Linked DNA regions of Granulosicoccus antarcticus IMCC3135. The protein of the gene in region 1 interacts with the protein of each later gene in a pairwise test. Links are inferred from orthologs where the notes say so. Each region holds a gene or a part of one and is shown in the gene's direction. Other genes may lie near its edges.

Region 1 (16,468 bases):
ATTCGACGGTGCATTTACAGGAGCAGGTGTTGTAGGTGGTGTTATCGGTGCAATGATTCAGGGTCTGAAACGTGCAACGTTCTCTAATGAGGCGGGTGTCGGTTCTGCGGCAATTGCTCACTCAGCAGTTAAAACAAAAGAGCCAATTACAGAAGGCTTGGTTGCAACACTTGAGCCATTCATCGATACAGTGGTTATTTGTACGATGACTGCATTGGTAATTACTATTGCAGGTTTGAACGTAGCTCCATTTGATGGCGCTGACTTGACAGGTGTTCAATTAACAGCTGCTTCATTCTCAGATTCAATTGGTGTTTTCAAATACTTCCTTGCTGTAGCAGTAATCATGTTTGCATTCTCAACGATGATTTCATGGTCTTACTACGGTCTTAAAGCCTGGACTTACCTTTTTGGTGAAGGCAAAGCAACAGAGATGATATTTAAAATAATTTTCTGTATCTTCGTAGTCGTTGGCGCAACTATCCAGTTCGGTGCGGTAATCGACTTCTCTGACGCGGCAATATTTGCAATGTCTATCTTCAATATTATTGGTTTGTACTTCTTGATGCCGATTGTTAAAGATGAGTTAGCTTCATTTGTAGCTCGCGTAAAATCAGGTGAAATCAAAAAATACAAATAATGGATTTAACAAATCCACGTAGTTAAAAAAAAGCCCACTCAGGTGGGCTTTTTTTATGTGTGTTAGTAATAAATAACAGAAATGTACGAAAAATAATTAGCAGGAATAATTCTAATGAAGGTAAAAGATACACCCATAGATCTCAAAAAAGCTTTACTGCAAAAAGGGCCGAAATTTAGATCACATACGATTATTTTTAATGAGAATGTAGCCGATCTTAAACCTACCATCAGCTCACTGTTATTTTGTGTTATCTATATCGTAGTGGGTTTGTTTCTATTGCTACTGGCAGTGATTGTCTATGTGAAAAATCATCAATTAGATTTTACAATCTTCCTTGGAGCGTTTGGGATAGCCATTCTGACTTTCGGTATCACCCTGGTCATGCCTTTTGTCAAGCAGGTTACTTTTGATAAGAATAGAGGTTCATTCAGAAATAATATCGATCGTAAGGTAGAACTTGGAAACATCGTCTCATTACAAATACTCGATAAAGTGATTACGAGTAAGAACGGGCTAAATTACCCATGTTACGAGCTCAATATGTTAACCAAGAATGGTCGTCGAATTAATATCCTTAATCATAATGACCTTGTTCAATTGAAGAGTGATTCTGAAAAATTAGCAGATTTTTTATCTGTAGAGCTAATCGATTTACAGTGTGAGATGGTTTTGTAAGTGTAATGAGGTATAAAAATATAAAATGACCATATTCCGATTAATTATTCAGAACGATCAATAAACAGGATTTAATGACAAACCGTCAATCGAACATAATATTTTATAGCGTTATATCCATCATTATTTACGCTTTAATCATTCATTTTATCTACCCTGATTTTTTTGGAAATCTAACAAAAAGCAAACAAGAACTATCCATAAAAGAAGCGGTAGATAAAGGAGAAAACAACATTGCACTGGACCTTTATCAAAAAATTATTGAAGAACGGATAAAGGACGACAATGAAAATAATGCCGAAACAGCGGCTATTTATGAAGAGATGGCAAGGCTATCTTTGTTGCTTGGCAGCAAGGTGGAAGAAAAAAATTATTATCTGAAATCTTTACATATAAAAGAGCAACTGAAGGAATCAGATATGTATGGCTTTGCTAACACATACGATAAGCTGGGATCACTTGCTGAAGACGATAAGCAATATGATCAAGCACAAATGTATTATGAAAAATCCTTATTAAAAAGATTGGGTGATACGGAAAATATAAAAAAGGAAGAAGAAGGTATGATTACAGGGATGCATAATTCGCGATTAAGATACATTAGGCTAAACAATGAAGCCACTATATCTGCCTTTAAAAAATTGGGAAATATCCATGGCCTGAAAAAAGAATTCGCTATTGCAAATAATTATTATGAAAAGGCATTAACGGCAAGCAAATTAACGTTTGGTGAAGATAGTGCTGAAACCCTGGAAATCATGAGCTTGATGAATCGCTAGCACTATAAAGATATGAGGCTGAGGCGTTCCGTCTAGATCGAGCACGATTTTTGTTGTCATTTTTTTGTAAAAATTACATTTACGGATAGGTAGTTTTCTTGACAACAGCTAGCCATTTATCCTTGATTCCAATAAACAAGTGGTAATTTGTTCTGAAAATGGCAATGTGTAGTGTGGTGACCAATTAGACTTGGCTACTGCTTGGACCAGCTGGTGGGACGTTTTTCCAGAAATGCTGCGAGCCCTTCCTGAGCCTCGTCCTCTGCACGAATGTGTGCCAGTCGCTGGCTAAGGGTGGTTCTGAGTTGTTCGTCGATGGGTTTGCCGGTGACGTCGGCGATCAGTTTCTTGGAGGCGCCTTGAGCCATCGCACCACCTGCCAGTAACGCGCTGACCTTCTCGTTAACCCGGCGGTCCATATTGTCGCTGGAGCAGACATCATGGATCAGTCGAATTCGGTAGGCCTCGACAGCGTCGATGCGTTCGCCGGTCAGAAAGTAGCGTCTGGCGACTCGTGGCCCAATCGCAGCAATGGCATAGGGACTGATGGTGGCAGGGATGATGCCGAGGCGAACCTCTGAGAAACCAAATTGAGCGGTTTCATCGGCAACGACGATATCGCAGCAGCACACCAGGCCGGTGCCGCCACCCAGGGCGGCTCCACTAACGCGGGCAATGGTCGGGCGGTCGAACGAGTTCAAGGCATCGAGCATGTTTGACAATGCCATGGCATCGGCGGCGTTTTGCTCGGGACTAAGCTTGACCGAGGCTTTCATCCAGTTGATGTCGGCACCGGCGCAGAAGTTCTTGCCAGTGGCTCTGATGATCAATATGCGGGTGTTGCTGGAAAAAAGATGACTCAGTGTGGCCGTGAATTCATCGATGAACGCACGATCCATTGCGTTGTGATGGTCGGGGCGATTCAGCGTAATGGTAGTAACGCCGCGTGTATCGGTTTCAGTTTTCAGGTAAGCCATGTAATAACGGGTTCGGTGTCAGTCAGTGATTAAGATCCAGAGACAGACGATAAGCCACAACGGCCATCACGATCAATAGCGGGCATCACAGAATTACGTCAAGCGGACTGAATTCGAAATCGCAGCGCGGTAGGCTTACCAGCCACCACTGCTGATCCAGCGTTCCATTTGTTCCAGTCGGTCGTGTCCCCAGAAAGGCTCATTGTTGACAATCATGGTGGGAGAACCAAAAACACCTGCAGAAATTGCCTGCTCGATTTCAATGCGCAAAGAGTCCTTGACCGCTTGTGTTGCGATGGCCAGTAGTAGCGCCTCAGAATCGATGTCTAGCGAACCGGCTACCGCCGCGATGACGGTGGCATCGGTAATGTCCTGGCCCGCACTGAAATAGGCACGATAAATCGCATGGATGAAGTCTGCGGTTTTGGCTCTTAATTGCGGGTCGCTGTTGTCTCGTAGCCATAAGCTAGCGCGTGAGGCGGCGATTGCGCCAATAGGGAACTGGGCAGGGTGCTGATACTCGAGCTGGTGCTCCCGCGCTGAACGAGAAAAATCTCTGACAGCATAGTCGCCTCTCAGAGGCGATTCAGTCAGAGGCTTCTGTCCGGTGATCTTGAAAACGGCACCCAGCAATATCGGATGCCAAACCACCGTGCAACCGGATTTGGCGGCAATCGCTTCAATTCGTTCACAGGCAAGATAGCCGTAGGGCGAAGAGTAGTCAAAATAGAAGTCTATGCAGTTGCTCATCCGATTCCTTTTTGTTTTTCCAGCGCTGTAATCACATCATATGACTCTCTCTATTGCAACTGCTGTTGCTTCGCCGCCACCGATACACAGAGAGGCCATGCCCAGAGATAGCGAATGATGTTCGAGTGCGTGCAACAAGGTAACCAGAATGCGCGCACCTGAGGCACCAATGGGATGGCCCAGAGCACAGGCACCGCCATGAACGTTAACCTTCTCATGCGGCAGTTTGAGTTCGTGCATGGCGGCCATGGTGACGACAGCGAAGGCTTCGTTGATCTCATACAGGTCGATATCACTGGCTTGTCGGCCTATTTTTGCCAGTAATTTTTCCATCGCATAGACCGGTGCCGTGGTGAACCAGGCGGGTGCCTGCGCATGGGTCGCGTGTGCCAGAATGCGGGCTCGTGGCGTCAGGCCGCGTCGCTCGGCTTCGGACTCACGCATCAGTAGCATGGCTGCAGAGCCATCGGATATGGAGCTGGCGTTGGCAGCGGTGACGGTACCGTCCTTGGCAAAGGCGGCGCGCAGTCCGGGTATGCGTTCCAGGTTGGCCTTGGGCGGTTGCTCATCGTGCAAAATCTGTGTGTCGCCTTTGCGACTCTTGACGGTAACCGGCGCAATTTCGCGGGAAAACGCGCCAGACTCAATTGCCTGTCGAGCACGTTGCAACGATGTGATGGCAAAGGCATCCTGAGCTTCACGTGTAAATTGATAATGAGTGGCCGTGAGCTCGGCGAAGTGGCCCATCAACTTGCCAGTCTCGTAGGCATCTTCCAGGCCGTCGAGGAACATATGATCTTTGACCTCGCCGTGCCCCATACGCAAACCTTCCCGGGCCTTGGGAAGTAGGTAGGGAGCATTGCTCATGCTTTCAAAACCACCTGCCACCACAATCTTGTTGGTGCCAGCCAGCAGCTGGTCATGAGCGAACATGGTGGCCTTCATGCCAGAACCACACATTTTGTTAACCGTTGAACAACCAACAGAGTCGGGCAAGCCGGCTGCCAGAGATGCCTGGCGGGCCGGCGCCTGGCCAAGACCGGCAGGCAGAACGCAGCCCATGATGACTTCGTCAATCTCCTCGACGTTGATGCCGGTACGTTCCAGTATTGCCCGAATGCTGACGGCACCCAGCTCGGTTGCTGAAACCGGCGACAGGTCTCCCTGGAATCCCCCCATCGGGGTGCGGGCGGCTTCTACGATGACGATGGGGTCGGTGGGCATTATTTTCATGATGAGGTATCGTCCGATCAGGCAGGCTTTGACAAGGTTTGAAATTCAACGAACAGGGCGGTAATGTCACATATTGTGTCAGCAGCTGCTGGTGGCAGCCAGAAACGTGTAAACCACGCATTTTGTCGCAAAGATTCAACAATATTCACTGACACGTATAACGTTTGTCTTTGGATATTAAACTATAATCAAGTTCCTTCCGGTGGCCAGAACGAGATGCCTGTTTCTCCGTGAACCTCAGTTGCTCAAGAATGGAATCAATGTGCAGATGCTGATTCGGGGTGGCGTCCTTGGGCAAGGTAGCGACCGAGTTGCCCTCAAGGACGAACGCCTGATCTATCGTGCATGTTCAATGGCTTTCGCTCTCAGCGTCGGTCGCGGGTCGCCTGACGAAGTCATTGGCAGAACCGATTTTGATCTGTTTTCCGGTGAAATTGCCCGTGAGCAGATGGCTCTGGACAGTCAGGCCATATTTTCCGCGCAGGCTGACATCAGCGCAATCCGTCTTGATTCCCTTGCTCGTGACGAGGGGCAGGTGCAAGCCATGATTGTGCGGACACCGATCATTACGAGTGATAACAAGGTTCGTGGCATCGATATCCGGTTGATCGGCGGCCCGCAACTGAACTTGCCGAACTCCGCGGTTACCATCGACTATCAGACCCTTGTCAACGATGGTATCCAGGGCAGCCTGATCATTGATCGCACCACGATACTGTTCGCCAACGACATGGCTGCACGGGTGCTCGGTTATCCCAGCGCTCAGGCTCTGATGGAAAATGGGCAGGTCAGTGAGTTGTTCAGTGCTCAAGAGTTGCAGCGTGCGACTCGTATGGCGCTCACTGATCAGATCTCTGCGGTGCGTGCTGAAGAACAGCGCATCAATTTGCAGGCGCAATCGCAAACCGGCAGTCTGGTGCGGTTGATTGCCCGAGTCACGCAAGTACAGTGGGGGCAAACGCAAGCCACTCTTCTGTCTTTCGTCGATGTGGCAATTACTCAGCAACCACAAAATGTCGCACTGGCCATGCGGGCTGGTGAATTGAAAAAACAACTGGCAGAAATGCAGCGCATTCGCGCCAATGAACAACGTTACCGGCATTATGCAAGTGCGGCTGCCGATTTTTTCTGGGAGCTGGATGCCAAACTGACTTTTCGAGTGGCATCGGACGGTCTGGCACGTGTGCTGGGTATTACGCGCGAAAATATTGTCGGTCGAACAATCGACCAACTGCTGGATCATCCAGCCAATATCAATACAGAGTCCCATTGGGCTGGGCATTTGAAACAGTTGCGTGCTTGCCGGCCTTTTCGTGATTTTGAATTCCGATGGTCTGTGGGTGGCGAAACTCGCGTTGTACGTTATAGCGGTATTCCGGTCTTCAATCAGGCGCGCGAATTTGTTGGTTACCGGGGTGTCGGGTGCGATGTGACCGCCTCGGTTCGCCAGGCTGAGACAACGGCCTATCATGCCAGTCACGATGCACTGACAGGTCTGGTGAATCGGCGTAGTTTTGAGAGTACGGTGCAAGAAGCCCTGGTCGCTTCCCGGTTGACGCGACAGGCACACGCCCTGTGCTTCATGGATCTGGACTCCTTCAAGATCGTCAACGATACCTGCGGTCATCAGGCAGGCGATGAGCTGTTGCGTCAGCTGACTCAGCTATTTGACTCTCTGGTGCGAAAAAGTGACGTATTGGCTCGATTGGGTGGCGATGAATTTGGTGTGCTGCTATATAAGTGTGGTGTTCCTGAAGCGCTCAAACTGGCGAATCAGATTCGGCACGAAGTCGAGAATTTTCAGTTTCTCTGGCACGAGAACCGCTTCACGATCGGTGTCAGTGTGGGGCTGGTGGTGGTGGATGATCGATGGGAGAGCATCCAGTCCCTGTTCGGTGCCGTTGATTCAGCCTGCTATATCGCCAAGAACGAAGGCCGTAATCGAGTCGTTGTCTACCGGGAAGGCGAGGGCAATGCGAGCAATCGCAAAGTGTCGACCCATTGGGTAGAGGAAATCAACGCCGCTCTGGAGACGGGGCGGCTGCGCCTGGCCTGTCAGAGAATCATGCCGTTGAACAAGGCTTCTGACGGATTGCGATTCGAAATGCTGTTGCGATTGGAGTTGCCTAATGGAGAGTTGATCGTGCCGCAGGCCTTTCTACCCTCCGCTGAGCGCTATGGGCTGGTTTCGGCGCTGGACGAGAGAGCAATAGAATTGACGTTGAGCTGGCTCAGTGCCAATTCGGAGTTGCTGCATAACATTCGACACGTCTCCATCAACTTGTCAGCAGGCTCCTTCACGGATGCGCAGTTTTGCCAGCGACTGGTCAAGTCAATTGCCAGCAGTCCAGTGCCGGCCAGTAAGCTGTGTTTCGAAATTGCCGAAACTGCCGCCATAACCAATCTGTCAAAGGTCAGCGCCTTCATGCATGAGCTGTCTGCAATTGGTTGCCGTTTCGGTATTGACGACTTCGGCTCAGGTTTGTCCTCCTTTGCCTATCTTAGAAAATTACCCGTCGATTTTCTGAAAATAGACGGTTTGTTGATCAAGGATATTCTGGATGACGAGACTGATTTCACCCTGGTAAAAGCCATCAGCGATATCAGCAAATCGCTCGGAAAACGCACCGTTGCCGAATTTATCGAGTCACCACAGCTGCTGGATGCTGTTAGGGAAATAGGTATTGACTTTGGCCAGGGTTTCCATTTGGGTGAGCCAGAATTAATTTCCTGAGCTTGAATAAAAGAAATTTTACCGTTAAAATAGTGATTTATATTACTATTTTTTATAGTTTAAGCCTGATGTAGCACCAATTCAGTAATGACTTTATCCTTGCCATTTAGTCAAGAATAAGACTTATTCCTGATTGTCAATGCTATTGGCATGGGCCTTTTGGCCCCTTTTTGCCCTTCTATCATGTCCAAATCCTCACGAATTACAGGCAAGGTTTGGCCGGGTTTACGGTAGTTTTCCCGTAGACTTTTAATCTGTAGTGGATATTTCATGTGTGTGCAGTACCGAGACCTAAGTCTGGGGCAGCTCGAAACTACTTTACTTCATACGTTGTAAGCCGTTTGCCGCGAGAGGATTTTCAAGCGCAAATGGTTTCTGCTAATTACACCAAGGCATTTATTGTCTTCAGGGGGCCAAGGTAGGACCTCCCTTGAAGCGCATAGTGCTGATGAGAATTTAGACGATAAACGATGACCAGTAATAACTTTGTAATTAGGTCGTGCATGTTGCTTGTTCTGGTAGGTTCAGGACTCACAACTTCCGTGGCTTACGCTATCGATGCCCCACAGGATCCTCGCGGTACTGAGGTAGCCCAATCTACTGTCAAATGGGAGTGGGCCAGTGTTCCTGGTGCTGCTCACTATGAGATCTCCATCGACGGTAACTACGAGGGTATTACTCGAGATCCTCAATATTTCAGTCGTAACCTCTGGCAGGGCGATCACTCCATGCAAGTGCGTGCGATCGAAGCCAACGGCACCTCTTCAGTGAGCACCAATACGGTCAAGATCACTGTCAATAGCCAGTTCAACGCCTCATCTGTCAGCCGCAGTACTGTCATTGGTGGAACTCAGCAGGCAGCCAGCAGCAACAACAACAGTGTGGTACCCGTCTCACGCAACGCTAGCAGTGGCTTTACAGCTCCTGGTGATGGTCGTGGCACCGAAGACGGTAATGGCTCGATCGTCTGGAGCTGGGGCAGCGTAGAGGGCGCCAGCACTTACGAAGTCACCGTTGATGGTGCTTATGCTGGCGAAACTTCAGAATTGCTATATACCAGCAGCAACCTCTGGGTTGGCGAGCATTCACTGACAGTCAAGGCGGTTGACGCCAATGGCCTCAAATCTGTTCAGTCAGAGACCTTCAAGGCCAATGTAACAACTCTTGGAAACGGCAGAAGCAGCAGCGGCGTTCTCTTGAGTGACTCTACTGCGCCACCACCGGAACAGATAGTGGGCGACGAGAGTGCATCCAGTGTGCAAAGCCTGATCGACCCGGCTTCATACAATTATTCGGAAACATCACAGAAGAGTGGCTACGAGCTGGTTTTCAGTGATGAGTTCAACGGTACTGCTCTGAACCCTTACCGTTGGCATTCGCAGCTGCGTTGGGACGGTGAGTTCAATGGCGAGCGTTACGAATATCGCGTCATCAATGGCGAAGATCAGTTCTATGTCAACGTGCTCAGTCCCGATTCTGCACATACCGAGAAAGTGGTCCCGGTTTATAATCCTTTCCAGTTCAATGGCTCAACGCTTTCTATTCGTGCCGCCAAGAATCCTTTGCAGACCAATACCAACAAGCGTACTTACGGTTCTCTGGACGAAATGTCTGCACAGCAGACCTTCCTTTCCGGCGCAATCTCAACACATGAGAAGTTCAGCCAGAAGTACGGCTACTTTGAAGCTCGAATCAAGATTCCAAGTCATGTAGGTACATTCCCGGCTTTCTGGCTGTTCCATGAAAACCGTGCATGGGAAGGTACACAGCGTACTGAAATCGACATCATGGAAAACCTGGGTCATGCACCTTGGTATATCTACAATTCATTCCATTATTTCAAGAACGTGACTGCAACCTACAGCGGTGATGCCAACTTCATCAAGCCTTCTCCCAGTGGTCAGGTGTACACCGGTAAAGACTACAGCGAGGACTATCATGTCTATGCTGTTGACTGGACTCCAGGCACTGTCGTTTGGTACATCGATGGCGTAGAGACAAGTCGAATGGTCAACAACGAGGCAAACTTCGAAGAACTGTACGTCATGCTCAACCTGGCCATGGGTGGTAACTGGACCAACTTCCCAGCTAACTCGGGTGGTCTGGGACGTGATTCCAACAATCGTTACCCTAATGCCAATGATCTGGTTGAGTTCTCCAATCCTGCACTTGAGATCGACTACGTTCGCGTCTACAAGAAGCAGTAAAAAGCAACGATTACCAAGAACTAGAGCCGTTGACTTAGTCAACGGCCTTTCTTGGAAAGGGTTGCGTCGAAAGGCGGCTGATAGTGAAAACTATCAGCCGCCTTTTTTGTGGGCGACTTGAAGGTGTCAGGGAATGAGCCGTCAATCATGCCCAGATTGCAGTCAATCAAGTCCGCATTAGGGTCAACGACTTGCTGTCGAGATTGGGAATTTCCATGAGCAAACCCTCTGGATCCTTGAATTGAACAGATCCAGAGTAACTTGCTAAATTCAGCCTCGACGCCAGGTGTGAAACTTTTCAACCCAGGCCAGCAGCTTTTCAGGTTGGTGGGCTCGTTTCCACTCGCCTGCCGCGTATTTATTGGCCTCTGAGAGGGTGGGGTAGATGTGTATGGTGCCAAGAATCTTGTTCAGCCCCAAGCCGTGTTTCATGGCCAGTACATATTCGGCAATCAGGTCGCCAGCGTGTTCACCGACAATCGTGACGCCCAGAATTTTGTCTTTACCCGGTTTGGTCAGGACTTTTACGACACCATAATCGCTACTGTCGGCAATGGCTCTGTCCAGATCGTCGATACCGTAAGTGGTCAGTTCGTAGGCAATATTCTGCTCTTTAGCGTCGGACTCGTTCAGTCCTACACGAGCAACCTCCGGATCGGTGAAAGTTGCCCAGGGAATGACCCGGTAGTCGGCTCGAAACTTCTTGAACATGCCGAACAGGGAGTTGACAGCTGCATACCAGGCCTGATGAGCGGCGACATGGGTGAACTGGTAAGGGCCAGCTACATCACCGACTGCATAGATGTTCGGGAAGTCGGTTTGCAGATACTCATTGGTGGCAACTGTGCCGTTCTTGTTGAGACTGATTTTCAGCTCTTCAAGACCGAACCCGGAGGTGTTGGCCTTGCGCCCGACAGCGATGATGATTTCATCAAACGGGACCTTGATGGTTTCGCCATTAGCTTCGCACACCAGTGATTTCTCGTCGCCGTTGAGCTCCACAGACACCGCCTTGGTGTTGACCATCACCTGCACGCCTTCGTTCACAAATCGCTGACGAATCATTTCGGCCACGTCCGGATCCTCACGACCCATGATTTGTGGGGCCTGTTCAACCTGTACCACTTCACTGCCGAGTCGTCGGAATGACTGTGTCAGTTCGCAACCGATAGGGCCGCCACCAAGAACAACCAGGCGCTTGGGATGAGTTTTCAGCTCCCAGAGGTTGTGTGATGTCAGATAGTTCACCTTGTCCAGGCCCGGAATGGGAGGCACAAACGGTGAACCACCGGTAGCGATGATGATGTTGCGTGTCGTTAGAGTCTGGCCGTTGACCTCGACAGTCCACGGGGATGTGATACGGCCTTCGCCTTGAATCACATTGACACCCAGGCTGGAATAACGCTCGACCGAGTCGTGAGGTTCGATTTTGGCAATGACATCGTGAACACGCTGCATGGTCTTGGCGAAATCGACCTCGCCACTGGCATTCTGGATGCCGTATTTTTCGCTGTTCTTGATGTTGTGCATCAGTTTGCCACTGCGGATCAGCGCCTTGGAAGGCACACAGCCGGTGTTGAGACAGTCACCGCCCATCTGAGCTTTTTCAATCAGCGTCACCTTGGCCTTGACCACGGCGCCTATATAGGCACTTACGAGTCCGCCTGAGCCGGCTCCCAGTACTACGATGTCCTGGTCGAATTTCTGCGGTTTGGTATAGCCTTCAAACCGTTTGCCGGCCTTGATCATGTCGATTACCTTTTTTGCAACAAGTGGAAAAATGCCTAACAAAGCAAAGGAGAAAATCAGGCCCGGAGACAATATGCCGCTCAGGCTGTCGATTTTCGCCAATTGTGTGCCGGCGTTAACGAATACGAGTGTTCCTGCGAGCATGCCGATCTGGCTTACGATGTAAAAAACACCGGTTTTCAGTGGCGTGAGTCCCATGACAAGGTTCACTAGAAAGAAGGGGAAGACGGGGACCAGGCGTACTGTGAACAGATAGAAAGCGCCGTCCTTTTCGATGTTTCGATTGAAGGTCTTGAGTTTGTCGCCAAAACGGCTCTCAATCGTGTCTCTAAGCAGGTAGCGTGACACTAAAAATGCAAGAGTGGCTCCAATGGTCGAGGCGAAGGAGACAATCACGGTGCCTGTGAGCAGACCGAATTGAGCCCCGGCTGCCAAAGTCAGAATGGCGGCGCCCGGCAGTGACAGTGCTGTCACTGCAATATAGCCAAAGAAGAAAATGGCTATGACCAGTAGTGGCTGTTGCTCATAGAATGTAGCCAGTGCCGCCTGTTCGTTTTTCAGATACTCGAGGCTGAAAAACCGCCCGATATCGAAAAAGAAAAAACCTGCCACTAAAATGACCAGGACTGAGATAAGTAGCTTGCGGTTCTGCATTCTTGTTCAAACACTCTCGAAGGTGAGACTGACTATTGGTGGCTGTTGGTACTAGCAGCGTAGAATAGTCAGCTATATCGGATTCCACCGGTAGTGCAAACAGGTTCCACACACAGCAGTATTGCCAGTTTGTGAGTGCAGAGTCTGCTGAGAGTTCCCCCGAGAGTTCCTCCGAGAGTTTCTGATGATGGTCAGTCCCCAGATCAATGTAACCGTGTTGGCTCCGGTTTTTCCGCGTACGTCACAAATTGGGGCGCTACATTGGAGCGAGGGCCATGCCATGGAGCCCTGGCAGGCGCAGTTATCGCGACTGATTGCGCACTCCGACTGGGATGCTCAGCATTTACCAGCGGCAGAGCTTTTTCGTCGTTCGCATAGTGCGAATGAGTGCACATTCGTGCAAGAATTCGAAAATATGCTGGTTTGTGCGGATCCGATCCACTTTCGTGCTGATCGGGATTCCGCAACTCTGATACCCGTCGACAAGTTGAACCTGCAGGCAAGCGAGGCGGATGCACTACTGAAATCAATCAATGATTTTGTGCAGGCAGATGGTTTGCGTTTTGGCCGAACCGAGGCTGGGCGCTGGTTCATGGGTGGCAAGGAGGGCACAGCTCTATCCAGTTATCCTCCGTCGTTTCTGGCTTATCGCAATGCATCCGCCTTTCTGCCAGAGGGTGACGCATCGGGCGACTGGCGGCGCCTGATGACCGAGTTGCAGATGCTGCTGCACACGCATCCGGTCAATATTGAACGCGAACAAAATGGCTACCTGCCAATCAATAGTGTCTGGTTCTGGGGCGGTGCTGCGCTGCAATCCGGTCAGGTCGCTAGCTCTGAGCTACAACAGTCGTTGCGGCTTTATGCCGATGATGAGTACACGGTAGCGCTTGCCGCCTATCTGGGAGTGGTATGCGAACCACTTGATGCCTACAGTCCAGACTCTGCTCATCCGCACTCCCTGTTGGTTGATACACGCCTGGCACAAGCACTGTTCAGCGATGATGAGCCAGCCCTGGACGCAGCAGAAGGCCAACTGGTAGATAACTGGCTTGCACCACTATTGAGCAGAATGAAGCAAGGTGATGCTATCGAACTCAAGATTCTTAATGAAGACGGTTTCCAAGGGTTGATGAACGCTGACACCATCACTGCCGCTGCATCTGCTGAGCATGCTGCCAGAGTCTTGCAAATGTCCGCAGCAGAGCGCCTGAGGGACAGCCTTGCTGTCACTGCCGGAAAGCTCTGGAACCGACTTGCAGGAAGATCGTAATGGTCAGTACAAGCAAAGCATTGGCGGTTCACATCATCGAGCGAGCCGTGCCCGAGTTGCCGGTCGTGCTGCACTCCAATGCATTGGTGCATCGCTTGCTGGCGGCACGCGGTGTTACGGATGTCGCCGAGCTGGACTTTTCACCGGCGGATCTGCCGCGACCAGACTTGTTGCCTGATATCGACAAGGCGGTTACACGACTGCTTCAGGCGCGTGATCAGGGTGAACGTCTGCTGGTAGTGGGTGACTACGATTGCGATGGTGCGACGAGCACCACCGTTGCCTTGCTGGGTTTGCGAATGCTGGGTTTTGAACACATCGATTTTCTCATACCCAGTCGTTTCAAGTTTGGCTACGGCCTGTCACCCGCCATTGTCGATGTTGCTCAGGAACTGCACCAGCCGGCTGTGATCCTGACCGTCGATAATGGTGTTGCCTCGGTTGAAGGTGTTGAAACGGCAAGGCACTGGGGAATTGATGTCGTTGTCACTGATCATCATCTGGCCCCTGAAATCTTGCCGCTTGCGACAGCCATCGTTAATCCGAATGTGCCTGGTTCTACCTTTCCGGCGAAGAATCTGGCAGGTGTGGGCGTTATTTTCTATGTCCTGCTGGCCATGCGTCGCCAGCTGGCAGAGCAGGGCGATGCGCATGGCAAGGCGCGCCTGGCAGATCTGCTGGATCTGGTTGCGATCGGCACGGTTGCCGATGTGGTGCCGCTGGATCGCTGTAACCGGATACTGGTTGAGCAGGGTTTGCGACGTATTCGAAGCGCTCATACTCGTCCGGGTGTACTGGCATTGATGCAGGTAGCTGGCAAGGATCCCGCCACTATCTCAACGCAGGATATCGGCTTTGGCATTGGCCCGCGGTTGAATGCAGCGGGCAGGCTGGACGATATGTCCGTTGGAGTGCGTTGTCTGATGGCCACTTCAGAATCGAGCGCCATGCCGCTGGCAAGCTCGCTCAATGATCTGAACCAGCGGCGCCGTACCATCGAACAGGACATGCGTGAGTCTGCAGAAGAGCAATTGCTGAATATGGACATCAACGGCTTGGAACAGAACGACTCGTTCTCGGTATGCCTGATGGATGAGGACTGGCATGAAGGCGTCATTGGTATTCTGGCCGGGCGTATCAAAGAGAGCCTGCATCGGCCCTGTGTCGTCTTCGCAGGGGGTGATGGTGACAATCTGAAAGGCTCGGCTCGCTCGATCAAAGGCGTGCATATCCGCGATGTGTTGCAATCGATCGCGACTCTTCATCCGGGCATGATAGAAAAGTTCGGAGGTCACGCCATGGCTGCCGGCCTGAGTCTGCCGCGAGCCAGTTTTGAGCTGTTTCGTGGCTATTTTGAAGAAACCGTACGTCAGGCCATGGGTGGGCGTCTGGTCGAGCGTGAATATGAGGTCGATGGCACTCTGGATTGTGACGAACGTAACCTGGACAATGCCCGCTTGCTGGAGAACCTGATGCCGTGGGGGCAGGGGTTCGAGGCTCCCTTGTTTGCCGGGAATTTCATTATCGCCAGTCAGCGTGAAGTGGGTGATGGCAAACACCTGAAATTGACGTTGGAAGACCCGCAGAATCACGCCAGCGTGGATGCGATCGCCTTCAATTGCGTTGCTGTGGCCTCCCCTGGGGAGGAGGTCAGGCTTGTCTACTCTCTGGAGATGAATACCTGGCGTGATCGTCAACAGGTTCAGCTACGAGTGCATCATCTGGAAGCGGTCGTATTGCGGTAAACTTGCATCCTGTGTCCTAATCTATCCAAGCTCCTGCTGTCATGATTGAAATCAACCCCTACATCACCCACATCGAGGATCTGCGGCTGCGTGCCGACTCCCTCCGGGGGTATCTTTGACTACGAAGGCAAAAAGGAAGAGCTAGAAGAAGTTCTTCGAGAGCTGGAAGATCCCAAGGTCTGGAACGATCCTGACAAGGCTCAGAAGCTGGGTCAGCGTCGGGCGACCTTGCAAGAGACTATAGACATCATCGAGGCAATGGATTCCGGACTGGGAGATGCTGCTGATTTGCTGGAAATGGCTCGTGAGGAAGACGACGAGGATACCGTGACGGCAGTCGCTGCCGATCTGGCCAGTCTGGAAGAGCGCGTTGCAGGACTGGAATTTCGTCGTATGTTTTCTGGCGAAGCGGATGCTGCTCCAGCCTTTCTGGACATTCAGTCCGGCAGTGGCGGTACCGAAGCCCAGGACTGGGCCGAGATGCTGCTACGCATGTATCTTCGCTGGGGCGACCGTCAGGGCTTCAAGACCGAGCTCATTGAAGTGTCGGCCGGTGATGTTGCCGGTATCAAGTCAGCGACGATCCGTTTCGAAGGTGATCACGCCTTTGGCTGGTTACGCACCGAGATCGGTGTGCATCGGCTAGTGCGCAAGAGCCCCTTCGATTCGGGTAGTCGGCGCCATACATCCTTCGCTGCGGTATTCGTCTCCCCTGAGGTCGATGATGATATCGACATCGATATCAACCCGGCTGATCTGCGTATCGACGTCTACCGCGCCAGCGGTGCCGGTGGTCAGCACGTTAACCGGACAGAGTCCGCCGTTCGTATCACACATGGCCCCAGTGGCATCGTGGTGCAGTGCCAGAACGACCGTTCGCAGCACAAGAACAAGGCAACCGCCATGAAACAGTTGAAGTCCAAGCTGTACGAAGCTGAGTTGCAGCGACGCATGGGCGATCAGCAGGTGGTGGAAGAGGGCAAGTCGGATATCGGCTGGGGCAGTCAGATTCGCTCCTACGTACTGGATCAATCCCGTATCAAGGACTT
Region 2 (16,355 bases), 3.7 Mb from region 1 along the record:
TTTTCTGTAAGCCAGCTGTCTTCGGCAAAGAAAGTTGCATACGTCAGGAAGTCATGCAAAGCTACTCTACGATGCGGGCGTATGACCTAGTCTCAAGAAAAGGAAAACCATGACAGATCAAACTTCTGAAAGCGGTGAAATAGAAACAGATTTTACGGTTGGCCAGGACAACGTTGACGGCAAACTTGGCCCCCTTGGGTTCGATATACATAATCCGGTATTTGCCATTTCCGGGCTGGCGGCCGTCGCTTTCGTGCTCCTGACATTGATCTTTCCCGAACAGGCGGGTACCACGTTATCTGCTGTGCGTGATTTCGCGATCACCAAGCTTGACTGGTTCTTCATGATCATCGTCAATATTTTTGTGATTTTCTGTCTGGTGTTGATTTTCTTGCCTATGTCAAGCGTGAGGCTAGGCGGTAAAGACGCGGTTCCGGACTATTCCTATCTCGAATGGTTTGCGATGCTTTTCGCCGCGGGAATGGGGATTGGCCTGTTGTTTTTTGGTGTACTCGAACCCGTTTACCACATGAATGTGTCGGAACCCCTGGGCGTTGCCTCACCTATTGCCGCTGACGGCAGCATCATCGCCGCAAACGTTGAGGCGGCACGTGCGATGGGACTGGCTGCAACCTTCTATCACTGGGGCCTGCACGGCTGGGCCGTCTACGCCATCATGGCACTGGCGCTTTCACTCTTCACCTACAACAAGGGTCTGCCGTTCTCGATCCGCTCATGTTTCTACCCGATTCTGGGTGATCGCGTCTGGGGGTGGTGGGGGCATTGGATTGACATTCTGGCCGTATTCGCGACTCTTTTCGGTCTTGCCACCTCATTGGGGTTGGGTGCACAGCAAGCCAATGCGGGTTTCAACTTTGCTTTCGGACTGGAAATATCCACCAACACTCAGGTTGTGATCATTCTGCTGGTGACGGCCGTTGCGCTGGTTTCAGTCTATCGCGGCCTTGATGGTGGCGTGAAAATTCTCTCTGAAATCAACATGGTAATTGCGATTCTCTTCTTCCTGTTTGTTCTTGCCGTTGGACCCACTCTGGTTGGTTTGAACGGTTTCTGGACGGGGCTTGTCGCCTATACCAAGGAAATCATCCCGCTATCAATGCCTTTTGGCCGCGAGGATGACGCCTACCGCGAAGGCTGGACTGCTTTCTACTGGGCATGGTGGGTGTCCTGGGCACCCTTTGTTGGCATGTTCATTGCCCGTGTTTCAAGAGGACGCACAGTTCGCGAGTTCATCATCTGCGTACTGCTGATCCCCTCGCTCATCATCTTCATCTGGATGGGTGTATTCGGCGGCATCGCCATTGATCAGATTATTACCAGCCCGGAAACCTCGCTAGTCAAGGCAAACGTGATTGACAGTTATTCGCCTGAGCTTTCTCTGTTCGGCATGCTTAACGAATTGCCGTTCACCAAGGTTGCATCGACAATCGCAATTTTTCTGGCGTTGGTCTTTTTCGTAACCTCGTCAGATTCCGGCTCACTCGTGGTCGATACAATCACAGCAGGGGGCAAGATCGATGCGCCAGTACCCCAGCGCATTTTCTGGTGCGTGGTAGAAGGCTTGATTGCCATCGCGCTCTTGATTGGTGGTGGTCTGGCGGCACTCCAGGCGGGTGTGACAGCCACGGGCGTGCCATTCGCAGTCCTCATGCTGGCTATGTGTTACACCATCTTTCAAGGCCTGCGTAGCGAGCCGCGTTAGTAGATATTTCAACGGTTAATCAGGCACCTCCCTTTTTAGGGGGGCGCCTGTAGCAGTGAGACTACCGGACTCAATGGCGGTTGGACTTCCGGCAAATTTCCCGACAAAAACCCAGAAAATTTATCCCGTAACTGTCACCAAACTTGTCCTGGCTAGGCATGATTTAATTCAGGAAATGAAGAATTTGTCAAAGAACGATTCTTCGATCCATACGGTTTTGATAGTGCAGGATTTGGCCCAGATACGACCGTCATGGACGCCTTCGGCTCATTCGCCTGACGCGTGATTGCTGGCAACACGTACAGTACGTCGGTTCTGTGACGGCGTATGGATTATGTACACAACGCCATTGCCTTGGGCATCAATCAAAAATTTACTGCTAGAATAAAAACTGTTATTAATTACAGTAAAATCGGTATGATGCCGTATTCCAGCAAGGTGCCATGAGACAATTTTCTGGTCGACTTTCATGGTTACGAAGCGAGCAAACGAGTTGCGGCTCGCCAGCCATCGGCTTCATGACAGCTGCTTTTCAAATACTGCTTGACGATTGCTATACGCAAATGTGCATCAAGCAAAAAAATTTACAGGATGGACTCGGTGGGACGCTTATTCATTGCAGAGAAACCGTCGGTAGCCAAGGCCATTGCTGCCGAGTTAGGCAAAGCATCGCGCTCGGATGGTTATTTATGCTGTGGTAACGATGTAATCACCTGGTGTTTCGGGCACATGCTGGAATTGGCTTCACCGGATGAATACACGAGTGATGATGTGCCAAGGAGCAAAGCGGGCAGAAAGCGCTGGCGTGTTGACGAGTTACCGATCATTCCCGATAAGTGGAAGTCTCATCCTAAAGAGACCGCACGCAAGCAACTGAAAATCATGGGCAGTCTGTTGAAACGGGCTGACCTGACAGAAGTGGTTCATGCTGGAGATCCGGACCGCGAAGGACAGTTATTGGTTGATGAGGTGTTGGCGCATTTCAAGAATCGCAAACCGACGAGGCGTTACTGGGTATCAGCACAAGATCCGGTAACGGTGCGTCGAGGCCTGTCATCGCTTGAAAACAATAGCCAGTATCAGGGTTGGGCTTCTGCAGCCAGAGCCCGTGCACGCGCAGATTGGCTCACCGGCATGAATCTTTCTCGTGCGTATACCTTGGCTAGTGAGCGTAGTGGTGCCGGGGCGTTACTCACCATCGGTAGAGTTCAGACACCGACGCTTGCACTGGTGGTGCAGCGTGATCAGGATATCGAGAGCTTTGTATCGATTCCGTTTTATACGCTGGAAGCTACCTTCATTCACAAGGTTGGTAAATTCTGCGGTACATGGCAGCCTGCAGATGATCAGGCTGGTCTGGATTCAGAGGGGCGTTTGCTGGACAAGGCGGTTGCCGATTCCATCATTGCCAAGGTGCAGGGTAAGCAGGGTGTGGTATCTGTGTTCAAGCAACAGAGGCGCTCGCAACCTCACCCGCTGGCTTTTTCGTTAGCTGATATAACATTGCTCGGATCCAGAATTTATGGCTTTAGCGCCGAAGAGACGCTCAAAGCCTGTCAATCGTTATACGAAAAGCACAAATTGACCAGCTATCCACGAACCGATACCGGCTACTTGCCCGAATCTCAGTTTGCCGATGCACCCACTGTGCTGGCCTCTTTGCGCTCGATGCATTCCGGTCTGCAAAGTGCAATTGATGGAGCCGATACCGCCATTCTATCGCGAACCTGGAATGACAAACAGGTCACGGCACATCATGGCATCATTCCCACGCAATACAAATCCTCATTGAGCGCTCTGACAGATACTGAACGCAAACTCTACGAGCTTATTGTGCGGCGTTATATCGCCCAGTTTTATCCAGAACATCAGTTTATGGCAACAACCATCGAGGTCCTGATCAAGGCAGAGCGGTTCAGGTCCTATGGTAAGCGCATTCTGGTGGAAGGGTGGAGAACCGTGTTGTCCAGCGGGCATTCCGACAAGGAGCAGGCTCTGCCAGCAGTTGCATTGAAGGATAAGGTGGATTGTGACAATGTCATGCGTCGAGATGCAAAGACCAAGCCGCCTGCTCGATTCAACGAAGGTACATTAATCCAGGCGATGGCCAATATCCATCGCTATATTGTCGAGGCTGCCCAGAAAAAAGTATTGCGAGAGGGTGATGGTATTGGTACCAGTGCAACCCGTGCAAGCATCATCAGCGAGCTTAAAAGACGGACGTATCTGGAGACATCCGGTAAGCACATCATCAGTACTACATTGGGTCGTAGCCTGTGTTCTGCACTGCCTGAAGTGCTGAAAAGTGCCGTCAGTACAGCCGTAAACGAACGATTATTAAAAGAGATTGAAACAGGGGCGCCGGAGTTTGATGCTTTTTTGCGAGCACACGAAACGTTCATCAGGGGACAGGTGTGCAGTGTTAATCAGAGTGCTATCGTGGTTAAAGGGGCTGAGAGCCAGCAGTCCGGGAAAAAACCGAAAAAGCGTCAATCGCTCGCGGTATCAAAGCACAAATGCAATGCCTGTTCAAAAGGACTGGTGCGTCGTCCCTCAGTCAAAGCCAAGGGCGATTGGTGGTGGGGATGCAGCGGTTTTCCGGAATGCAAGAATACTTACAGAGACAAGGCGGGTAAACCGGTGTTTTGAATAGTCCGGGTAGGGTAGGGGAAGATATGAAACAGGCCGCACCGACTATTCGTGTGCGGATGACTGTCGAGGGTAAAGTAGGGGTTACGTTGCCGGTGGAAAACTGCGTGCAAACAGACTTTCAAGCTGTACATTGGTCTGCAAGCCCACGACCGTATCTATCAGCTTACCTTTCGCATCAAACAGTAAAAGGGTGGTTTTTTGAACACCATATTTATTCTGTAGCTCACGCCCTTCGGAGGTTGAGATATCAGCCAGTCTAAATTGAATTTCCGACTGATTCTCGAGAACGTTCAGAGAACGCGACTTGAGGCTTCGGCAATCAGGACAGCTGGTATCGTGAATTTGTACGACGACGGGTTTGCCTGCACCTATGCTGGTCAAGTCATGTAATTCGCGCTGTTGGGTGTCGTAACCTGAAATTGCGCCAGCGGCAACGCCCAGTACGCCCAGTGATACGACTGACTTGATCAGTAGACGACGCTTTTTTTCCATGGGCAATTGCTTGAAACGCTCCAAAGCGCCAGGGCTTGTGGAAACTTGTTTTTTTCGTTTGATGCTGATTCTCCCTGTTTATCTGTTTTCAGCTGGACTTTCTCCACGGCACCGCGTTTCTTGTTCTGTGTTGCGTATTGCATACAACTGAGCGAGCCAAGGTGCACGTGATCTGGTTGCGTCTGACAACTATATGACCAGTTCGTTCACACCAAATTACGTGGATCGCAACCCATTGACAAGATTGTTAGTGTAATGATCGTTGTGTAATACAGACTTCAAGTCACTCGTTTGATCAGCTTGACTGGTCGCTGATCAGTCGTTGACCTGCCAGCTATCAAGTTTGTCTGCTAACGCGTGCGCATCCGCTGTGCTGAAGGGCTTGACCAGGTAATCAACAACCCGAGTGTCGCTTAGTGCCTTTTGTCTGTCTGTGACGGCGCTGGAAGAGGTCAGCATCACGATAAAGCGCGGATCATCGGTAATGCTCAACGTGGCTAGTCGATCAAGCAAATCGAAGCCATTCATGACCGGCATGTTGATGTCCAGCAGCATGAGCATTACCGGGAATCGCTCTGGTTCTGCTAACCGGCTGGCCGCGTGTTTCTCCAGAATTTCCAGTGCTTCCTTGCCAGACTGTGCAGTTTTGACGGTGTCGAATCGGCCACTACGTTTGAGCGCTCGGCAATGCACCATAATGTCGATCTCATTATCATCGACGAGAAGTACACTGTGCCTTTTGGTGGTCATCATTGTGGTTTATCCGGCAAGCTGATACTGAATGTTGTCGGTTTGCGATGATTTGTGATCTGCACCTGGCCGCCGACTCTGTCGATATGCTTTTTAACGATGTACAGGCCAAGGCCGTGGCCAGAATGTTGCGCCGAACCACGGGTAAATATCGTAAAAACGTCATGACTCAGATCGTTGTCAATGCCAAGACCATTATCACTGACTTCCACGACAGTACAAAAACCTTGTTTGAATGATCTGACTGAAATTCTGGGTTCAGCTTCAGATTCATCACGAAACTTGCGAGCGTTCGATAATAAATTGGTCATCACCTGAGTGATGCGGGTTTTGTCTGAATTGAGTGTTTTGACCTCCAGATGCAGTTCGACATCATTGGTAGAGTCAGGGTCGTTGTCCAGATGCTGAGTGGCACCGATTTCATGGATCATTGCGGCCAGATCGAGCTCAGTGGCGTTAACCGTTGCGGTATCGGCTCGTGCAAGTACCATCAGATCATTGACAAGATTGCTCAGCTTGAGTAATTGCCCCTCCGCCATGGCTATCATCTCAGGCAACTGTTCATATTCAGCGTCTTTGATGTCCTCAGCGATTGTGCTCAATAAGCCGCGGGTGCTGGTGATCGGTGACACGAGATCGTGTGAGACGTGGTAATTGAACTGAGAGAGCTCATCATTGGCTTGCAGCAGTTCTTTCTGGGCAAGGTGCTGCTGAGTAACGTCGTATAACACTGCGACGCTACCCGAGATGGTGCCGCTGGCGTCGTGCCAGGGCCTGCTCTCGATTTCAATCCAGCTATCTACGTTTCCTGGTGACGATATCGCTTCGACTCGTCTCGGTGGCTGCATGCCCTCCATAGTCGCATCGATATCGCTTAGCAGAGGCAGAATTGCTTCCAGTTGATTAACGTAATCTTGCCCGAGAAGCTCTTCGATTGTGATCGGTTGTGCGAGCAGGGTGGTCAGCAATCGTGCAAACTCTTCACTGCAGGCCAGAATGCGATGTGCGGAGTCGAACATGACCACGGCGCTAGGCATGGCTCTGACCAGTGTGCGCAGTGACTCTGTTGACTCCTTGCTTTCGGTCCTTTTTTTTGATGTTTGCGCGATCAGGGCAGAATCAGTCACGGGGCGGCTGACACCGACCTGTCGGACGACCTCTCCATCAGCGTGGATCGGACTCTTGATCGTATGCATATAGCGTACGGTGCCGTTTGCATCGGTGATAGGCTCTGCCGGTATATCGATATTCAAGCCTGTTTGAAACACTCGGTGATCATCTTTGACGTATTGCAGAGTGTCGTCAGGATCGCTGTGTTTTCCATCGATTAGCTGGCGCAGCTCTTCGTTGGAGAGGCCGTAGTATTCACGAAATGTGCGGTTGGCCCATAGCAGACGCGACTTCGGCCCTTTGACCAGAACCATGTCTGGCATGGCGTCCAGAATCTGTTCGTACCAGTCAGCGCTGTGGGTCGTCGTTTGTTCGTCGGTCATATTGACTCTGCGAAGTGGGTCCGAAAGAAAGTCGAACTCTGGCTGTTATCAGTAGAATTCTGGCGCAGGCTGTGATTGTGTGCTCGGTGGTCGTTGTCCCTACATGAAGGGTAGCGGCATCACGAGAGTAAACATGAGGTATTGATATCTGATTCGCCTGTTTCTCGGCGCTCGATTGCAGAGCTGTGCGTTCAATCGATTGACCTTCATGCCACAATTGCCATACCGTTGTCTTTGAGAATCATGTCGCTTTTTGCAGGCGGCGATAAGCGAGTCACGAGAGGGTTGAAATGACAAGCACGTGGATGAATGCGATTGACAAGTGCAGTGCGAGTGCACTGACTTCTGGTGATTTGCAACCGGTGCAAGTGGAGCAGGACGTTATGGAGGATGCCGGCATGCGGTTCGTCGTACGCTGGGTCTCTTCGCTGGCAGCCAAAGATGCGCTCAAGAATGATGCGCCCAAAAATGAGGTCAGGAACGAAGTCAAGGTTGCGATTCCGGGTGGGCCGCGTGATCCCGATTTCAACCCGTTCCTGAATCCTGATCCGGAGTTGACGGTGGGAGCACTGGGTGATGAGCATGTGGTGATCCTGAACAAATTCCCGCTATGCGATCGGCATCTGGTGCTGGCGCGGCGCAGCTTTGAGGAGCAATTGCTGCCGCTGACGCGCAGTGATTTTGCAGCGCTGGCAACCATCATGGGTGAGGCTGGTGGCACCGGGCTGTACAACGGCGGTGCGGCGGCGGGCGCTAGCCAACGCCACAAGCATTTGCAGTGGATTCCAGCAACACACGGCAATGCAAGTCTTGAATTCTATGCTGCCGGACTACCGACTGATCTCCAGGAGCAAGAGGTGGCGACGCATGCTTCTCTGGTGATGAAGCACTGTTTTGTGCGTGTGAACTGTGGGCAGGACGTGCCGATAGATGCTGCCGCGGATAGCCTGTTCGCAGGCTTTGAGCGTGCCTGTCATCAGCTGGATCTGACGCCGGGCGTCGATGGGCTGCTGGCGCCATTCAATCTGTTAGCGGGCAACGGCTGGTTATTGTTGGTACCACGTAGTCAGGAATGCTTCGAGCAGATCTCGATCAGTGCGGTGGGTTTCGGCGGCACTCTGTACACCCGCACGCCTGAGCAGATAGAAGCCATACGTCAGGAGGGTCCCTTACGCGTACTGGCGGCTGTGAGCTGCTGACGCTGTTAGAGTCACGTCAGCCTCACTAGCCGCTTTTATTGGCCTTTGTTTCTATGCCTTCAAACGGCAGAAAAGCGCGGCAGCGAGGCGTGCGCGTTCGACCAGACTATCGACTTCGATATGCTCGTTCAGTGTGTGCAGCCCTTTGCCGCGCACCCCGATGGAGTCGAGTGTTGCCAGGCCGAGAGAGCCGGTGAAGTTGCCGTCAGATCCACCTCCGTCGGAACAACCTGACATCTCGAAGCCGATCTCGCCAGCGATTTCCTGGGCGATTGACAACATGGCCATGGTACCGGGCTGATCCGGCTCCCATACTGGACGGGTTACGCTCTGACAGACATTCATCACCACGTCGCCAGCGTCAGAGTTGAGCGCCAGCATCATGGCCACACCTTCGTCCAGAAGTTCCTGCGTCTTGGCCATGCTCAACACTTCAGCATCGCAGACTGATGATACGCAATTTACCCACTGACCCGCGTGAAACACACCAAGAGAGAAGGATCTGTCCTCTGTGGTCATGTTCTCGATTTTTGCGACAGATTTGGCCATTTCGGCAATTGCCGAGCGGCCGTCTTTCAAGGCCCAACTTGCATGGCTCGGCCTGCCTCGTGTCTGAAGTTTGAAACGGGCTATCGCATAACGCCCGATCACGGCACCCCCATCCTGACGAGCGGGTTCGGGAACAAGAATGTATTTATGCCGTTTTGCTTCTGTTTCGATCAGCTCACGGGTCGAGGGGGTACCTATCTCTTCATCCGGTGTGAAGAGAACGGTGACAGGAAGAGAGGTCTCAATACCTGCCGCCAACAGTTTGCGCAGGGCATCAAGGTAGACATAATTGCCGCCTTTCATGTCCATGAGGCCGGGGCCATAGCAGATGTTTCCCTCCCGACGGAACGGCAGTTTCTCCAAGGTACCAATAGGATGTACAGTGTCGAGATGGCCGAGTAACAAGATGCCTCCCTGGCCTGTATTCTTGTGCGGCATGGTTGCCCGTACGCTATCACCAAGACCCATGCGTCCCGGAATCCGTTCGACTCGGGCGCCTAGTGCTGCCAGTTCGTACTGAACCAGATCCATCATGCGATTCACGGATGCAGCGTCGAAAGTCGGACTTTCAGTTTCGATCCAGGGTTTGAGTCCCAGAAGCATTTCATCTGTGTTAAAGGGCAGGTCAAGAGGGTTAGTCATGTAAGCGGTCTCTGCATATGCCAGACTCACGCAAGGTGAGCCGGAGGTGTCTGAAAGTGATTAATCAGGGAGCAAGTGATTCAGCTATTGGGTAGACGGGTCTCGACAATGCGCGCATAAATAGATGCACCTACAGGCAAAATGCCGTCGTCAAGTACAAAGGCTGGGTTGTGTAGTGGAATGCTGCCCGCATGGCCAACCCGGCAATAGGCACCCGGGACCACCTTGAGCATATCGGCGAAATCCTCAGAGCCGGTCGACTGTTCAGTGGATTCCGTCGCCATGTCCGCACCGACGATATCGGCAGCTGCAGCGACATAGGCGGTAGTGAGTTCGGCATCATTTATCAGCACATCGAAGACGTTGCGCAGCTCTACGGTGATCTCGACCCCATAGGCCTGTGCCATTCCTGCGCAGAGTTCACGGATACGTGTATCTGCCATCTGCGAGACCTCGTCGTGGAAATACCGGACCGTACCCGATAGGGTGGCTGTGTCGGGTACTACGTTATAGGCTGAACCTGCATTGAACGTGGTTACCGATAGCACAATGGGTTTGTTCGGCGATGTATTACGACTGACGATGCTCTGTAACTGCTGGACCAGGCTAGTGCCGATGACAATAGGATCCTTTGACTGGTGCGGCATGGCGGCATGGCTGCCGGTACCTTTGATAGTGATATCAAAGAACGAGGCGCCGGCCATGGCTGGACCGGGAGTCACTGTCACAACGCCTGGGTCGGAATTAGGGTCGTTGTGCATGCCGTAGATTTCCTCGCAGGGGAATTTATCAAACAAGCCCTCACTGATCATGCGTCGTGCACCGCCCAGCCCTTCTTCGGCGGGTTGGAAGATCAGTACGACAGTACCCGCAAAGTCGCGAGTCTCCGCCAGGTAGCGCGCCGCACCCAGCAGCATGGTGGTATGACCGTCATGCCCGCAAGCGTGCATCCTTCCTGTGTTGGTCGAGGTATAGGGCACGCCTGAGGTTTCCTCAATGGGCAGGGCGTCCATGTCGGCGCGCAAGCCGATGCGGCGATTACTATCACCCTTGCCCTTGATCAGCCCGACCACCCCTGTGCCGCCCAATCCTTCAAACACCTCATCCACTCCATAGCTGTGAAGTTGTTGGGCAACGATGCCGGAGGTGCGGGTCTCTTCGAAGCCCAGCTCGGGGTGGGCATGAAAATCCTGACGGATTTGTGTCAATTCTGGGGCAAATGCTTCGATCTGAGGGATAACGTTCATGCTGCAGTTCCTGTAAAAGTTGAGGCGCGATCCAGCGCGCAGAAATTGGCGAAATCCCAGTCACGTCCAGGGGCTGCCTCTATCAGATTTCTTGTGTAGTCGTGGTGTGGGCTGGCCAGTACCTCGCCAGCGGGCCCGTGTTCTACGACCAGTCCCTTTTGCATCACCAGAACTTCATCGCATATCTGCGCCGCGACACGCAGATCGTGGGTAATGAAGAGCATGGCGACACCAAATTTGTCCTGAATGTCGTCAAGCAGATCCAGAACCTGTGCCTGTACGCTGACATCGAGTGCCGACACCGCTTCATCCGCAACCAGTAGGTCAGGTTTCATGGCCACGGCTCGTGCTATAGCGATTCGTTGACGTTGCCCGCCCGAGAACTGATGAGGATAACGCTCCAGAGCATCGCGAGGCAGGTCCACCAGTTCCATTAGCTCGGCAGCATGCTCCATGGCCACTTCGCGGGAGGTGCCGAAGTTAATGGGCCCTTCGCACAAGCTGCGTGCGACGGTCCAGCGCGGGTTGAGTGAGCGGTAGGGGTCCTGAAAGACAATCTGAAAATGTTTGCGATGCGGCTGCAATTGGCGGCGGGTGAGTTGGGCTATCTCTGAACCTGCGATGGTGATCTTGCCCGCGGTAGGATCAATCAGCCGCATGATACAGCGTGCCACTGTGGATTTACCGGATCCTGACTCACCGACGATTCCCAGTGTGCGGCCCGGAGCAATGGAAAAGTTTACGTTGCGGGCAGCCTTGACCCCTTCGGATTTAAAGAAAAAGCCGTTGCCGCCATAGGTCATGTCCAGGCCTTCGACGGCGACGATGTCCGGTCCCGCCGAGACCTGTCGTGCGGCGCGCGGTGCAAGGTTCGGCACGGCGCTTAGCAGTTTTTTGGTGTAGGCCACTTGCGGGTTTGTCAGCAGATCCCGGATCGGTGCATGTTCGACAATCTGACCCTTTTGCATGACGCTGACCGTGTCGGCAATCTCGGCCACAACACCCATGTCATGGGTTATGAACAGTACGGCGGTGCCGTTGCGTTCCTGCATCTCGGCTATCAGTTTCAGAATCTGGAGCTGCGTGGTGACATCCAGCGCCGTCGTTGGTTCGTCCGCGATGAGCAGGTCAGGGTCGAGGATCAGTGCCATCGCAATCATGATGCGCTGCCGCTGGCCACCTGAAAGTTGATGTGGAAAAGCGGTGTAGATCCGCTCCACATCCGGCAGATGGACCTGTTCCATCATGTCGATGGTGCGCTTTTTAACTTCTGAGCCGGTCATGTTGGTGTGCGTATTGAGTACTTCCTCGATCTGCTCGCCGACTCGCAGAACAGGGTTCAGTGCAGTCATCGGCTCCTGAAAGATCATTGAGATTTTACGGGCGCGCAGATCGCGCATCTGCGGTGCGGTGGCATTTGTGATATCAAATCCATTGAGATCGATCAGACCGCCCTGAATTTCCAATGCATCCTTTGGCAGCAAGCTCATCGCGGCCAATGAAGTGACGGATTTTCCCGATCCGGACTCGCCGACAAGGCAGTGCGTTTCTCCGGCGCGGATATCAAGGTTGATGCCGTTGAGTACGAGCTCGGCATTGGGTCGACCCGTCAGGCGTACTTCAAGGTTGCGAATCTTGAGAACGGGCTTGGCGTCACTGAAGTCCTTTGATTTGAATTCCATGTTCAACCCTCCCGTTTTTTCATACGTGGATCAAGTAGATCGCGCGCTGTATCACCCAGCAGGTTGATGGCGAGAATACATAGGGACAGCAACAGTCCTGGCCAGAAAATCAGCCCCGGTTTAATCTGAAAGTAGGTGCGTCCCTCAGCCATGATATTGCCCCAAGTAGGAATCTCTGTTGAAACGCCGGCACCCAGGAAGGACAGAATTGCCTCGATCAGGATAGCTGATGCGCATATATAAGTGCCTTGCACGATCAGCGGCGCAAACGTGTTGGGCATCAGATGTTGAATCAGAATCTTTGGCATGGAAGAGCCAAGTGCGATGGCTGCTTCTACAAAAGGTTCTTCGCGGGCCGACAATACAACCGAGCGGACAAGGCGCACGACACGCGGTACCTCCGGTACGGTGATTGCGATGATGATCGAAGACAGGCTCGGGCCGTTCAAGGCAACCAGGGCTATGGCCAGCAGGATTGCCGGGATCGCCATGAGGCTATCCATTATCCGCATGATCACGCCATCGGCGGCGTGAAAGAAACCTGCGACCAGGCCGATCATCATGCCGACAGAGATGCTGACCAAGGCGGTGCCTATACCGATCAACAGCGATACCCGCCCACCCATCATGACACGGGAAAAGGTGTCCCGACCATAGGGATCGGTGCCCAGAAGATGTGTGTCGGAAGGTGGTTTCAGGCGTGCCATTGCATCCATTGCGAGCGGATCATAGGGGACATAGAGTGGTGCGAAGAGTGAGGCCAGAACGATCACCACGAGGATCACGGCAGCAATCATGGGACCTATACCTATGCGGGCATCGGCAGGTAGGGAAAACAGGCCGCTCAGTACCTGAAAGGCACTATGCCGCGAATTGGAAATGGCTGTCATGTCAGTACCGGATCCTTGGATCGAAGAAGGAATATGAGATGTCGACGAGCAGGTTCACAAAGACATAGATGCCCGCGGTCAACAGGATCATGGCCTGAATTACCGGATAGTCGCGCGCCAGGATGGCGTCGACGGTGAGACGTCCAATACCGGGAATATTGAATACACTTTCTGTCACGACCACACCCGAGATCAGTAGTGCGAAACCGGTACCGATGATCGTCAGAATGGGTACCGCAGCATTGCGCAGTGCATGGCGGAACAGTACAACGTTTTCACGCACACCCTTGGCACGGGCAGTACGGATATAGTCCTCGCCCAATACTTCGAGCATGGAGGCTCGGGTCATTCTTGCGATCAATGCGATATAGATGGTTGCCAGCGTAAGAGAGGGTAGGAGCGCTCGCGAAAAGAAGGCGCCAAAGCCATCTGAAGGATCCTTGTAGCCTTGCACGGGTACCCAGCGCAGCTCGATGGCAAAAATCTGAATCAAGATGTAGCCGATAACGAAGACCGGTACGGAAAAACCAAGCACTGAAAAGGACATTACAAGAAAATCGATCCAGGTGCGATGGCGCCAGGCAGCGATAACCCCCATGGGGACCGCCAGCAGGACCGAGATTGTGATGGTCATCAGAGCGATATTGATTGTCGGTCCCAGTCGTTCAGCGACCATGCCCGCAACGGGTGTATTGGACAGCAGCGAGGTGCCCAGATCGCCATGTAACAGCTGGTTCATCCAGGTCATGAATTGCGTGATCAGTGGGTCGTTCAAGCCAAGTCCGTCGCGAATGCGTTCGAGTTGGGCAGGAGTTGCAGCATCTCCGGCTAGGATCGCAGCAGGGTCGCCGGGCGTCAGGCGCAGGAGCAGGAACACAAAGATGGCGACGATGATCATCACCGGGATCGTGGCCAGCACGCGTTTGAGAATATAGAGAAACATGGTCCGTGCTTTCCTTATGAGCTGGCGAGGCGGAGGCTGCGTAATACACAGCCTCCGGGACGGGGGTTACTCGTCTTCTTTGGTCATGTTCCAGAAAACAGGGACCGGTGAGGGAAGCATGTTCTGAATGGTGGTTCGACGCGCCTGCGGAATGATGTATTCGCCCATCATTATGTAGTTGACGTTGTCCATCACATGTTCCTGAATCTCAAGGGCCACTTCTTTCTGGGCTGCCATATCGCCAGCTGCGACAAAGTCGGCACGCAGCTTTTCAATCTCAGGATCAGTCGGCCAGCCAAACCAGGCCTCGTCGCCACGACCGTTTGCCATGACGTTGATCAATGGATCGGAAACCTCAGGCACTATCCAGTTGGTGAAAAACAGGTTCCAACCGCCCTCGGACACGGGTTGTTGCTGGGCACGTCGTTGTACAACTGACTGCCAGTCCATGGATTGCATATCAACCTCAAAGCCGGCTTCTCGCAGAGCCTGTGCCGCAACGACGGGTTGGTTGATCAAGCTGATGACATCCGTTGGTGCCATCAGGACGATGGGTGTTCCGTCATAGCCGGCCTCTTTAAGAAGGGCTTTGGCCGTATCGACATTGGCACCACTGGTCAGAACTTCAGAGCCAGCTTCATCCCCAAGCGGCGTTGAGCAGCCGAAGATTGCGCCACAGACATTGTAGTATTCGGGATCGCCCTGCATCGTTGCAAGCATCGACTCCTGGTCAAGTGCTGCCATTGCGGCCTGGCGAATCAGTTTGTTATCGAACGGAGGCAACAAGTGGTTAGGGCGTCCGATGGTCACGTAACCCAGTTCATCGCGTTTTTCGACAATAACGTCCGGATTGCCTCCGACGATCGGCATCAGGTCGATCTGAACCTGTTCAAGGTAATCGATCTCACCGGCTGACAAGGCGTTGAGTGCTGTCAAAGCGTCGGGCATCGTGGTCCAGATTACCTTGTCTACGTTGACAACCTTGCCACCTGCCATCCATGAGGCGGGTTCGGAGCGCGGTACATAGTCGTCGAATTTTTCGTAAGTGACATTGACACCGGGCTTGTATTCCGATTCGTTGAACACGAAAGGTCCTGAACCGACATACTCAGTGATAGTCTCGTCTGCCGATGTCTCGGCGACTCGAGCCGGCATGATAAAAGGCGGTACAGCAGATTGTTTGGAGATCACGTCAAGCAGCGGTCCGAACTGCTTGCTCAGTCTCCAGACAACGGTCTTTTCGTCTGTAGATTCAAGGCTTTCAGTGACATCAAAGATGAGCTGGCCGCCCGAATCCTTTTTACCCCAGCGTTTGAGCGAGGCGACTACATCAGCTCCAGTCACGGGCGCACCGTCATGAAACATCAGTCCGTCACGCAGAGTGAATGTGTAGCTCAATCCGTCCTCGGAGATCTCCCAGCTGGCCATTTGCGGTTGGGGGGCAAACTTGTCGTCCACTGCTGTCAGCACGTCATAGATCATGTAACCATGGTCTCGCGTGATATGGGCCGTGGTGATTACCGGGTCCAGAACACGCAAACCCGAATGCATCACAGCGGTGACGGTTGTCTCGTTTTCCTGTGCGCTTGCAAGCAGCGCAGTTCCCATCAGTAGCGCTGCGGTAATATAGTGTGTGTTTTTCAGTACAGACCTAAAAGTCGACATTGCTATTTCTCATCTTGGTTTGTGTTTGGTGACAACCGTAATCCCGGACGTAGCCGGGTAAACGGCAGTTTGGAAGGGTTGAACGGCATTGGGCCAGGTGCCAGAGCGACGATTATGTTTCGGGCAATGGGGGCAAAGTCAGCTCGGAAATGCGTTGAGCTTTTGACAACCAGAATCGATTGTTCCTCTGGGGCTACCCCGATAAAGCGGAACATCTCTCGGTCAGCCATTTGTGCTATCTGGCTGGTGACGACGACACGCACGCCACCAATGCGCAGACAAGCAGAGAGGCCTAGATCCAGATGAGTGCCGCCATAGTAGGGGCCTGTTGCACGCAGCCGTCCATCTGACAGACTCTCGACGATGGCCATGGTTGAGACGGGCACCTCATCGGGCAGGCCGGGGTGACCACCGATATTGAATTGTGC

Evidence for each region.
Region 2: the proteins of recJ (region 1) and IMCC3135_RS10220 interact in binary tests that used the Escherichia coli proteins (3 or more experiments, as listed by UniProt). The link is inferred for Granulosicoccus antarcticus IMCC3135 from one-to-one orthologs.

The regions. Positions count from the first base shown.
Region 1 is NZ_CP018632.1:6,065,359-6,081,826, reverse strand. What follows is about bases 13,047-16,046. They hold recJ (single-stranded-DNA-specific exonuclease RecJ), read left to right. Parts: upstream 13,047-13,673; coding sequence 13,674-15,419; downstream 15,420-16,046. Other genes in these bases: IMCC3135_RS26300 (hypothetical protein), read left to right, coding at 13,047-13,674. Outside these bases: IMCC3135_RS26345 (alanine/glycine:cation symporter family protein), read left to right, coding at 1-640; IMCC3135_RS26340 (hypothetical protein), read left to right, coding at 755-1,318; IMCC3135_RS26335 (tetratricopeptide repeat protein), read left to right, coding at 1,393-2,097; IMCC3135_RS26330 (enoyl-CoA hydratase-related protein), read right to left, coding at 2,292-3,074; IMCC3135_RS26325 (2-hydroxychromene-2-carboxylate isomerase), read right to left, coding at 3,210-3,824; IMCC3135_RS26320 (acetyl-CoA C-acyltransferase), read right to left, coding at 3,861-5,048; IMCC3135_RS26315 (EAL domain-containing protein), read left to right, coding at 5,260-7,791; IMCC3135_RS26310 (glycoside hydrolase family 16 protein), read left to right, coding at 8,334-9,998; IMCC3135_RS26305 (FAD-dependent oxidoreductase), read right to left, coding at 10,269-12,401; more of IMCC3135_RS26300, read left to right, coding at 12,586-13,046. UniProt on the Escherichia coli protein: Single-stranded-DNA-specific exonuclease.
Region 2 is NZ_CP018632.1:2,343,045-2,359,399, forward strand. What follows is about bases 1,961-4,847. They hold IMCC3135_RS10220 (DNA topoisomerase 3), read left to right. Parts: upstream 1,961-2,323; coding sequence 2,324-4,372; downstream 4,373-4,847. Other genes in these bases: IMCC3135_RS10225 (thioredoxin family protein), read right to left, coding at 4,457-4,847. Also shown: IMCC3135_RS10215 (BCCT family transporter), read left to right, coding at 110-1,723; more of IMCC3135_RS10225, read right to left, coding at 4,848-4,867; IMCC3135_RS10230 (response regulator), read right to left, coding at 5,183-5,620; IMCC3135_RS10235 (sensor histidine kinase), read right to left, coding at 5,617-7,110; IMCC3135_RS10240 (ATP adenylyltransferase family protein), read left to right, coding at 7,401-8,309; IMCC3135_RS10245 (M20/M25/M40 family metallo-hydrolase), read right to left, coding at 8,361-9,500; IMCC3135_RS10250 (M20 aminoacylase family protein), read right to left, coding at 9,581-10,747; IMCC3135_RS10255 (ABC transporter ATP-binding protein), read right to left, coding at 10,744-12,429; IMCC3135_RS10260 (ABC transporter permease), read right to left, coding at 12,432-13,319; IMCC3135_RS10265 (ABC transporter permease), read right to left, coding at 13,321-14,262; IMCC3135_RS10270 (ABC transporter substrate-binding protein), read right to left, coding at 14,329-15,927; IMCC3135_RS10275 (M81 family metallopeptidase), read right to left, coding at 15,930-16,355.